Regions from separate parts of the Peribacillus sp. NPDC055009 genome, predicted to be linked through region 2. Evidence: riboswitches for the same ligand, from Rfam matches in the RefSeq annotation. Region 2 holds a riboswitch; the other holds the start of a gene.
The links. Region 2 has a riboswitch for lysine ahead of ACWF5P_RS04680 (amino acid permease). Riboswitches for the same ligand answer to the same signal wherever they lie in the genome.
Positions count from the first base shown of each region.

Region 1: another riboswitch for lysine. It lies ahead of ACWF5P_RS03040 (aspartate kinase); the one in region 2 lies ahead of ACWF5P_RS04680 (amino acid permease).

Region 1 is NZ_JBSGVZ010000001.1:609,713-614,153, forward strand. Features, by position in the region: gene trxA (thioredoxin) at 2-316, shown strand; gene uvrC (excinuclease ABC subunit UvrC) at 420-2,192, shown strand; lysine riboswitch at 2,254-2,430, shown strand; gene ACWF5P_RS03040 (aspartate kinase) at 2,521-3,753, shown strand; gene ACWF5P_RS03045 (YslB family protein) at 3,817-4,287, opposite strand.
Region 2 is NZ_JBSGVZ010000002.1:177,991-182,431, forward strand. Features, by position in the region: gene ACWF5P_RS04675 (LacI family DNA-binding transcriptional regulator) at 160-1,122, shown strand; lysine riboswitch at 1,377-1,562, shown strand; gene ACWF5P_RS04680 (amino acid permease) at 1,659-3,110, shown strand; gene ACWF5P_RS04685 (glycoside hydrolase family 13 protein) at 3,159-4,441, opposite strand, start outside.

The DNA.
Region 1 (4,441 bases), on a different contig from region 2:
TATGGCAATTATAAATGCAACTGACCAAACGTTCACAACAGATACTAGCGAAGGTGTCGTTCTTGTAGATTTTTGGGCTCCATGGTGCGGACCTTGTAAAATGATCGCTCCTGTTCTTCAAGAGCTTGATACTGAAATTGGCGATACAGCAAAAATCGTAAAAGTGGATGTGGATGAAAACCAAGAAACAGCTGGAAAATTTGGTGTGATGAGCATCCCGACATTAATCGTGCTTAAAGACGGTGAAGTGGTTGATAAGGTTGTTGGTTTCCAACCTAAAGAAGCACTTGCTGAACTTATTTCAAAACACGCGTAATAGTAGGTTAGCTAAAAAAAGCTTCAAGTCTGCGGACTTGAAGCTTTTTTCGCTATCTTGATATATAATAATTGTAAAAAAGGGAGAACAGGAGGCTGAATGCATGAATCAACAAATAAAGAATAAACTTGCCCTTCTTCCCGATCAACCTGGTTGTTATTTAATGAAAGATCGTCAGGGAACGATCATCTATGTAGGCAAAGCGAAAGTGTTGAAAAATCGTGTCCGTTCTTATTTCACGGGATCTCATGACGGAAAAACATTCCGGCTCGTGAATGAAATTGAGGATTTCGAATATATTGTCACCTCTTCCAATATCGAGGCTCTTATTTTAGAGTTGAACTTAATCAAAAAACATGACCCAAAATATAATGTCATGCTGAAGGATGATAAGACGTATCCCTTCATAAAGCTGACTGCGGAACGCCACCCACGTCTAATCATTACGCGAAAAGTCAAAAAAGACAAAGGTAAATATTTCGGTCCTTATCCGAATGCATTTGCAGCTAACGAAACGAAAAAATTGCTCGACCGCATCTATCCCCTAAGAAAATGCAATACTTTACCTGATCGCGTTTGTCTCTACTATCACCTTGGCCAGTGCCTGGCCCCATGTGTATATGATGTAGAGGAACAGGAATATAAAAAAATGGTGGATGATATCAACAGGTTCTTGAACGGCGGGCATACTGAAATAAAAAAAGAACTGACTGAAAAAATGCTGGAGGCATCGGAAGATCTCGATTTCGAGAGGGCCAAGGAGTTCCGTGACAAAATTGCCCATATCGATATTACGATGGAGAAGCAGAAAATGATGACGACAGATTTCATCGACAGGGATGTATTTGGTTTTGCTTATGATAAAGGCTGGATGTGCGTTCAGGTATTTTTTGTCCGGCAGGGTAAATTAATAGAAAGGGATGTTTCACTTTTTCCGGTCTACGATGAACCCGAACAGGAACTTCTTACATTCCTCGGTCAGTTTTACGAGATTACGAACCACTTTAAACCAAAGGAAATCTTGCTGCCTGAATCAGTGGATGCCGAAATGGCCGAAGGGCTGCTTGGTGTCAAAACGATTCACCCGAAACGGGGAGCGAAAAAAGACATGCTTAAATTGGCGAATAAAAATGCCTCCATCGCGCTTCAGGAAAAATTCTCTTTGATTGAAAGGGATGAAGAAAGAACGATCAATGCGGTGGAAAACCTCGGGAAGCAACTGGGTATCTACACCCCGCATCGAATTGAAGCTTTCGATAACTCCAACATCCAGGGAAGTGACCCAGTTTCCGCTTTAGTCGTGTTCATTGATGGAAAGCCGGAAAAAAGGGAGTACCGCAAATATAAGATCAAGACGGTCCAAGGGCCTGATGATTATGAATCGATGCGTGAAGTGGTCAGAAGAAGGTATTCACGGGTATTGAAAGAAGGGCTGCCGCTTCCGGACTTGATCATCATTGATGGCGGAAAGGGACATGTGGAAGCCGTTCGGGATATTCTGGAAAATGAATTGGGCCTTGATATTCCACTTTCAGGCCTCATTAAGGATGAAAAGCATAGGACCTCGCAATTGATGATCGGAAATCCGCTTGAAATCGTACCTCTTGATTCACGGAGCCAGGAATTTTACCTATTGCAAAGAATTCAGGATGAAGTCCATCGGTTCGCGATTACATTCCATCGCCAGCTACGCGGGAAAAATGCAGTTCACTCCCAGCTTGATGATATTCCAGGAGTCGGGGAAAAGCGAAGGAAGCAATTATTAAGGCATTTTGGATCATTGAAGAAAATCAAAGAGGCAACCGCCGAGGAAATCATGGAAGCTGGCATGCCAAAAGGGGTAGCAGAGGGAATCGTTAGAAAATTACAAGAATAATCTTGCTACCGATAAATCTCTATGCTATGATTAAAAAGAATTTTTAACTAGACAACTTAAAAGTGCTGATAGAGGTGCGGAATTCAAGAGTAAAAACCTGGAGAAGTATGAGCTTCCATGAAAGGTTTTGAAAGGGGATGACGCCGAAGGAAGACAAGACTCATACCTTGTTTTCCTGGTCCGACATTTAATAAATGTCGGATTGTCAGGGTTTATATCCTGGAGAGCTATCTCACTGTGTTTACAGTATTTAGATATGTGATCACAGCAATGAGATATTTCTCATTGCTTTTTTTATTGCCTAAAAAGGTAGAGAGGGTGCATGAGGATGGCATTAATCGTTCAAAAATTTGGCGGAACATCCGTCGGAAGCGTAGAAAAAATCAAAAATGTTGCCAATCGGGTAATCGAGGAAGCGCAGAATGGAAATGAGGTAGTCGTCGTTGTTTCAGCCATGGGGAAAACCACGGATCAATTGGTTTCCATGGCCCGGGATATTTCCGGAACCCCGAGCAAGAGGGAAATGGATATGCTATTGACTACGGGGGAGCAGGTAACGATTTCCCTGTTAACGATGGCATTGATTGAAGAAGGTCATGAAGCCATTTCGTATACTGGCTGGCAGGCTGGCATGCAAACGGAATCCGTTCATGGGAATGCCCGGATTTTAAACATCGATGCCACGAGGATCCAAGCTCAGCTTCAGGATAAGAAAATAGTGGTCGTGGCTGGTTTCCAGGGGAACGATGCAAATGGGGAAATCACTACCTTAGGGCGAGGCGGTTCCGATACGACAGCGGTTGCCATCGCTGCAGCGCTGAATGCGGATAGATGCGATATTTATACGGATGTAACGGGTGTTTTCACAACGGACCCTCGCTACATAAAAGGCGCACGAAAACTCCAATCGATTTCTTATGATGAAATGCTGGAACTTGCCAACTTGGGGGCGGGCGTCCTTCATCCAAGGGCTGTCGAATATGCAAAAAATTATCAAATACCGCTTGAAGTCCGTTCAAGCATGGAGAGAGAATCAGGAACGATCATTGAGGAGGAAGCAACTATGGAAGAAAACTTAATTGTACGCGGGATTGCTTTTGAAGACAGTATTACGAGGGTCACAATATATGGTTTGCCCCAATCACTTGGTGCATTATCCACAATCTTCACAACACTTGCGAAAAACCGGATTAATGTGGACATCATCATTCAAAGCATGACTGCCGAGGATACGACCAATCTATCTTTTTCCACAAAAAGTGAAGATACGGAAGCGGCCTTGATCGTGCTGGAAAATAATAAAGAACAATTGGGATTCGACCGAGTCGAAACGGAGAGCGGATTGGCAAAAGTATCCATCGTCGGTTCTGGTATGGTATCCAATCCGGGAGTGGCTGCCGAGATGTTTGAAGTGATGGCCAATACAGGCATCCAGGTGAAAATGGTCAGCACATCGGAAATTAAAGTTTCGACTGTCGTCAATGAAAAGGAAATGGTGAAGGCGGTTGAATCTCTTCATGAAGCATTTAAACTAGGTCAGCATGCAAATGTGCTAGCTTAAGTGTCAGGAGTCCAATAAAAAACAGACTTCCGGTAAAAAGGGTAAGTCTGTTTTAAGGGCTTATTAGATTGGATCTCTGGGATCCCATTGGATGGTGAATATCACTTTTTTTGCGCGGCGTTTAATTTCTTCCGTTGATTCGCTGAGGAATTTTTTTTGCAGTGTAAACTGCTCGGCAAGGAAACCGGCTTCAAGTTGGAAGTGACAATCAGGGTGTAAATCCAGGCGGCGGCTGATTATTTCACCCGTCAGGGATAATTCCATCTCGTGTTTCGTATATTTCAAGATTTCCAGATTGCCCCATCCAGCGCTTTGGAAAAATTCAATCACTTCCTGATCGCCATTCAATGGGAATTTTCTTGCTAATTGTTTACCTGCCCAATAGAGGATTTGATTAGAGTCTTTTCCGAGAATATCGTTCAATAGAACTTCTCTGATTAATTCGTATCCGAAAGCTGGAACCAGGAATTCTTCAGTTTGAATTTCTTCAGTTTGAATCTCTTCTTCTATCGCAGCAGCAATATTTTTTTTCATAATTTATCGCCTCTTTCTGTAAATCTATTATAAACGTATTTCTTTTGCAAATTATACTGTTTTTTATTTATTTAAATAACAATTGGAAAAAAATGAGAAATTATATCGAGATATTAATAGTTAAATTAGAAATTTATTCAAAATATCATCTTGA
Region 2 (4,441 bases):
GATTTCCTCCTCCTCTAAGACTTAAACAAATCTTAAAGGATGAAACCAATACCAGAACAAGACCTTATTTGAAGAAATCTTCAGCAGTCCCACACTGTTCCCTTGCCCTGAAATGGGTTTCATACTGTACAATAAAAAAAAAGAAAAAACGGTGATACCATGACAAATATTAAAGAAATAGCTCAATGTGCTGGTGTATCTGTCTCAACAGTGTCTCGTGTATTGAATGATCATCCATATGTAAGCCCCGATAAAAGAAAGAGCGTCTTAGAAGCGATCAATCGTTTGAATTATACGAGAAACATCAACGCCATTCATCTTTCAAAAGGCAAGACCAATCTTATCGGCATCATCATCCCCTTCAACAATCACCCATATTACGGGGCAATCGTTAACGGAATCACTAAACAGGCAAATGCAATCGGCTGTCATATCGTCATCTTTCAAACAAATTATGATAGAGAGAAAGAAATCCAGGCTTTTAATATGCTGCAAATGAAGCAGCTCGATGGCATTATCGTTTGTTCAAGGATTTCAGAAATGAAAATCCTCTTGGAATATCAAAAATACGGACCGATTATTTTATGTGAAGATACAGCTCAGGCTGAATTCTCATCCATCAGCATTGATCATTATGCAGCTTTCTCCTGTGCCCTTGAGTACGTGATCGCTAAAGGATATAAGAAAATCGGATACAGCCTCGGCCGTAAAAAAAGCAGAAATAGTTCCCACCGCACAAAAGCCTTTAACGATATCATGAGTAAACATCAACTTATAAACAATAAAGAATGGCTGTTTGAAGGCAGTTATCACATCAAAGACGGTGAACAATTGTTTCAGGAATGGAATTCGATGATGGATAAACCTGAAGCCATCATCATCACGAATGATGACACGGCGGCAGGATTCATTCTTACCGCTAAGAAATCGGGTATAAGGGTACCGGAAGATGTGGCCATTCTCGGCTTCAATAATGATAGCCTTGGCGAAATGCTCGACATCACGACCATTTCCTTACCGCTGGAATGGATTGGGAAAATGGCAGTGGACCTATTTGAGAATCCTGGAGAGGTCAAACATGTAAAACTGGACTACGCCCTAATAAAAAGGAAAACCGTTTAGTTATCAGGATGCTTTATTTTAGTATATCGTCACTTGAATTCTTCCTTACTGCCATCATTCAACTAGGAAAAAATAACCACATAAAATAATCATTGCGATATCCCAGAAGTTATTTTATAATTTTGATATAGTAAAGTTTACTCAATTACTAGCAATCTATTAACGATTGCATGAATTTCATGAGTACAATCGTCCGACGTCACCTATTAAACTGACGCAAACGATTTTAGAAAATTGAATACTTCCTCATTTACCGATGAGTTAGAGGCTGCAGCTTATAAAAGTAAAACGGACGAGATTCTGGAAAATTAAAGACTCCGTTTGAAAGGATAAGTTGCCGAAGTTAGGGTATATTCCATGTATATTCTTGCTGGCGGTGTAACCGAACAGGAACACCACTGTCACGTTTTTTCAAAAAAGCGTGGGGAGCTATCTTCGGAAGGATAAACGGGTTTATTATAAACAGCCGTCGATCTTTTTCGACTGCTGTTTTTTTATTTTTCGTTCCCTTCCAATAAAAAGGAGTGTAACATCAATTGTCAAATTCACAATCACCATCAAGCCCTACTGAACTGAAAAGGAGCCTGAAAGCGCGTCATTTAATGATGATTTCATTAGGTGGAACGATTGGAACAGGTTTATTTTTAGCTAGTGGCGGGGCCATTCATTCAGCCGGACCCGGCGGTGCCTTGGTGGCATACGCAATCATCGGCATCATGGTTTATTACTTAATGACAAGTCTTGCAGAAATGGCAGCGTTCATGCCAGTGGCCGGTTCGTTCCGTGTCTATGCATCCAAATTCGTCGATCCGTCTTTCGGTTTTGCGATTGGTTGGAACTACTGGTATAACTGGGCAATCACCATTGCTGCCGAATTGGCAGCCGTTGTCTTAATTATGAAGTTCTGGTTCCCGGATAGCCCTTCAATTATCTGGAGTGCCATTGCGTTAATCATTATGTTTCTTATCAATTACATGTCAGTTAAAGGTTTCGGGGAAACAGAATTCTGGTTTGCCATGATCAAGGTCGTGACAGTCGTCATATTCTTGATCACGGGTGTTCTGATCATTCTCGGAATCATGGGTGGCAAAGACCCAATCGGTTTTTCCAATTTCACAATGGGCGAAGGTCCCTTTAACGGAGGATTCTTCACGATTCTAGGCGTATTCATGGCTGCCGGCTTTTCATTCCAAGGTACGGAATTGCTTGGAGTGACTGCAGGTGAAAGTGAGGATCCAGAAAAAAATATCCCAAAAGCGATCAGATCCGTTTTCTGGCGTATCATCTTATTCTATATCTTAGCCATTTTTGTAATTGGCATGATCATTCCGTTTACCGATTCACGTTTATTGAGTGAAGATGTTGCCGTAAGTCCATTTACGCTTGTATTTGAAAGGGCCGGCCTTGCATTTGCTGCATCCATCATGAACGCGATTATTTTATCATCCGTACTCTCAGCCGGTAACTCTGGCATGTACGCTTCAACCCGTATGCTATGGGACTTGGCACGTGATGGTAAAGCACCGAAATTCCTAGGCAAGTTAGATAAAAGAGGAGTACCCGTGAATGCCCTTATCGTGACTTCTTTAGTTGGCTGCGTTGCATTCTTAGCTTCGTTTTTCGGTGATGGCGTCGTTTATATCTGGTTATTGAACGCTTCAGGCATGGCGGGATTCGTCACCTGGGTAGGGATTGCGATTGCCCATTATCGGTTCCGCAAAGCCTACGCAGCTCAAGGCCTTGATATGAATGCTTTACCATTCCGGGCAAAAGGCTTCCCATTCGGGCCTATATTCGCACTTGTCCTTTGTATTATCATTATTATCGGACAAGGCTATCAAGCTTTCAGCAGCGATGGGATCGACTGGAATTCAATGTTCGTTTCCTACATTGGCTTGATTCTATTTTTCGTCTTATGGTTCGGCTATAAAATTAAGCACAAAACGAAAATCATTCCCCTAGAGGAATGTGACCTTAAATCAAAATAATACGCAAAGGACCTGTTCTTCCTAATCGAAGAAGAACAGGTCCTTTTTTCATTTCAATTGATAAACACGGCATTCATATGGTTGCAGGGGTTTGCTGGAGATTCCTTCTTCCTCCTGATCATAATTGCCGATCAGCTTTGTGGCAGAATATGCATGCAGCTCTTCAGGCAAAGTATAGGAGGCCTGCTCTTCTTTAAAGTTGCATAGCACTAACAGCTTTTCTTCTTCCAACGATCTCGTGTAGGCAAATATTCGTTCATCATCCGGGAACAGCAGTTCAAAACGGCCATAAACGACGATATCATGTTCCTTGCGTAATTGGATAAGCTTTTTATAAAAATGAAAAATGGAATTGTGATCATTGTAGGCCTTTTCTGCATTAATCTCGGGGAAATTGGGATTAACCTTAATCCAAGGAGTCCCTTGCGTGAATCCTGCGTTCCGGGAGTCATTCCACTGAATCGGTGTTCTCGCATTATCTCGGCTGCGGGCGTGAATGGCTGACATCATCCGCTCTTTTGACCAGCCATGAGAATTGACTAGTTCGTCATATGAATTCAATGTTTCGATATCCCGGTATTCATCGATGCTTTCAAATGCAACATTGGTCATGCCCAGCTCTTCCCCTTGATATATATAAGGTGTACCCTGAAGCATATGAAGACAAGCAGCAAGCATCTTAGCGCTTTCAATACGATACTTTCCATCATTACCAAACCTTGAGACAACCCGGGGCTGATCATGGTTGTTCCAGTATAAACTGTTCCAGCCATCCCCCTCCAAACCAGTCTGCCACTTGGAAAGAATTCGCTTTAAATCGGTAAGCTTCCACTTATCATTACTCCACTTTCCTTCAGGCCCTCTCCCCAAATCCATATGTTCGAATTGAAAGACCATATGTAGCTCACCACGATCTCTACCTGTGAACAATTGTGCGTCCTCCGGTGTGACTCCTGGCATCTCCCCAACCGTAATCACGTCGTACCCAGAAAGCGCCCGTTGATTGATTTCCTGTAAAAACTCATGTATGCGCGGGCCATTCAGGAAAAATGGGCTTCCGTCACCAAACTGCTTCTCATGGCGAACGGCTCCATCTGTATAGCTTTGATCTTTTGAAAGGAAGTTGATGACATCCATCCGGAAGCCATCGACACCCTTATCCAGCCACCATGTCATGATACTGTAGATTTCTTCACGGAGCTTAGGGTTCTCCCAGTTTAAATCCGGTTGTTTCCTGCTGAATAAATGTAAATAATATTCATCGGTTCCTTCATCATATTCCCATGCTGAACCTTTAAAAATGGACTCCCAATTATTTGGCTCTTTCCCAT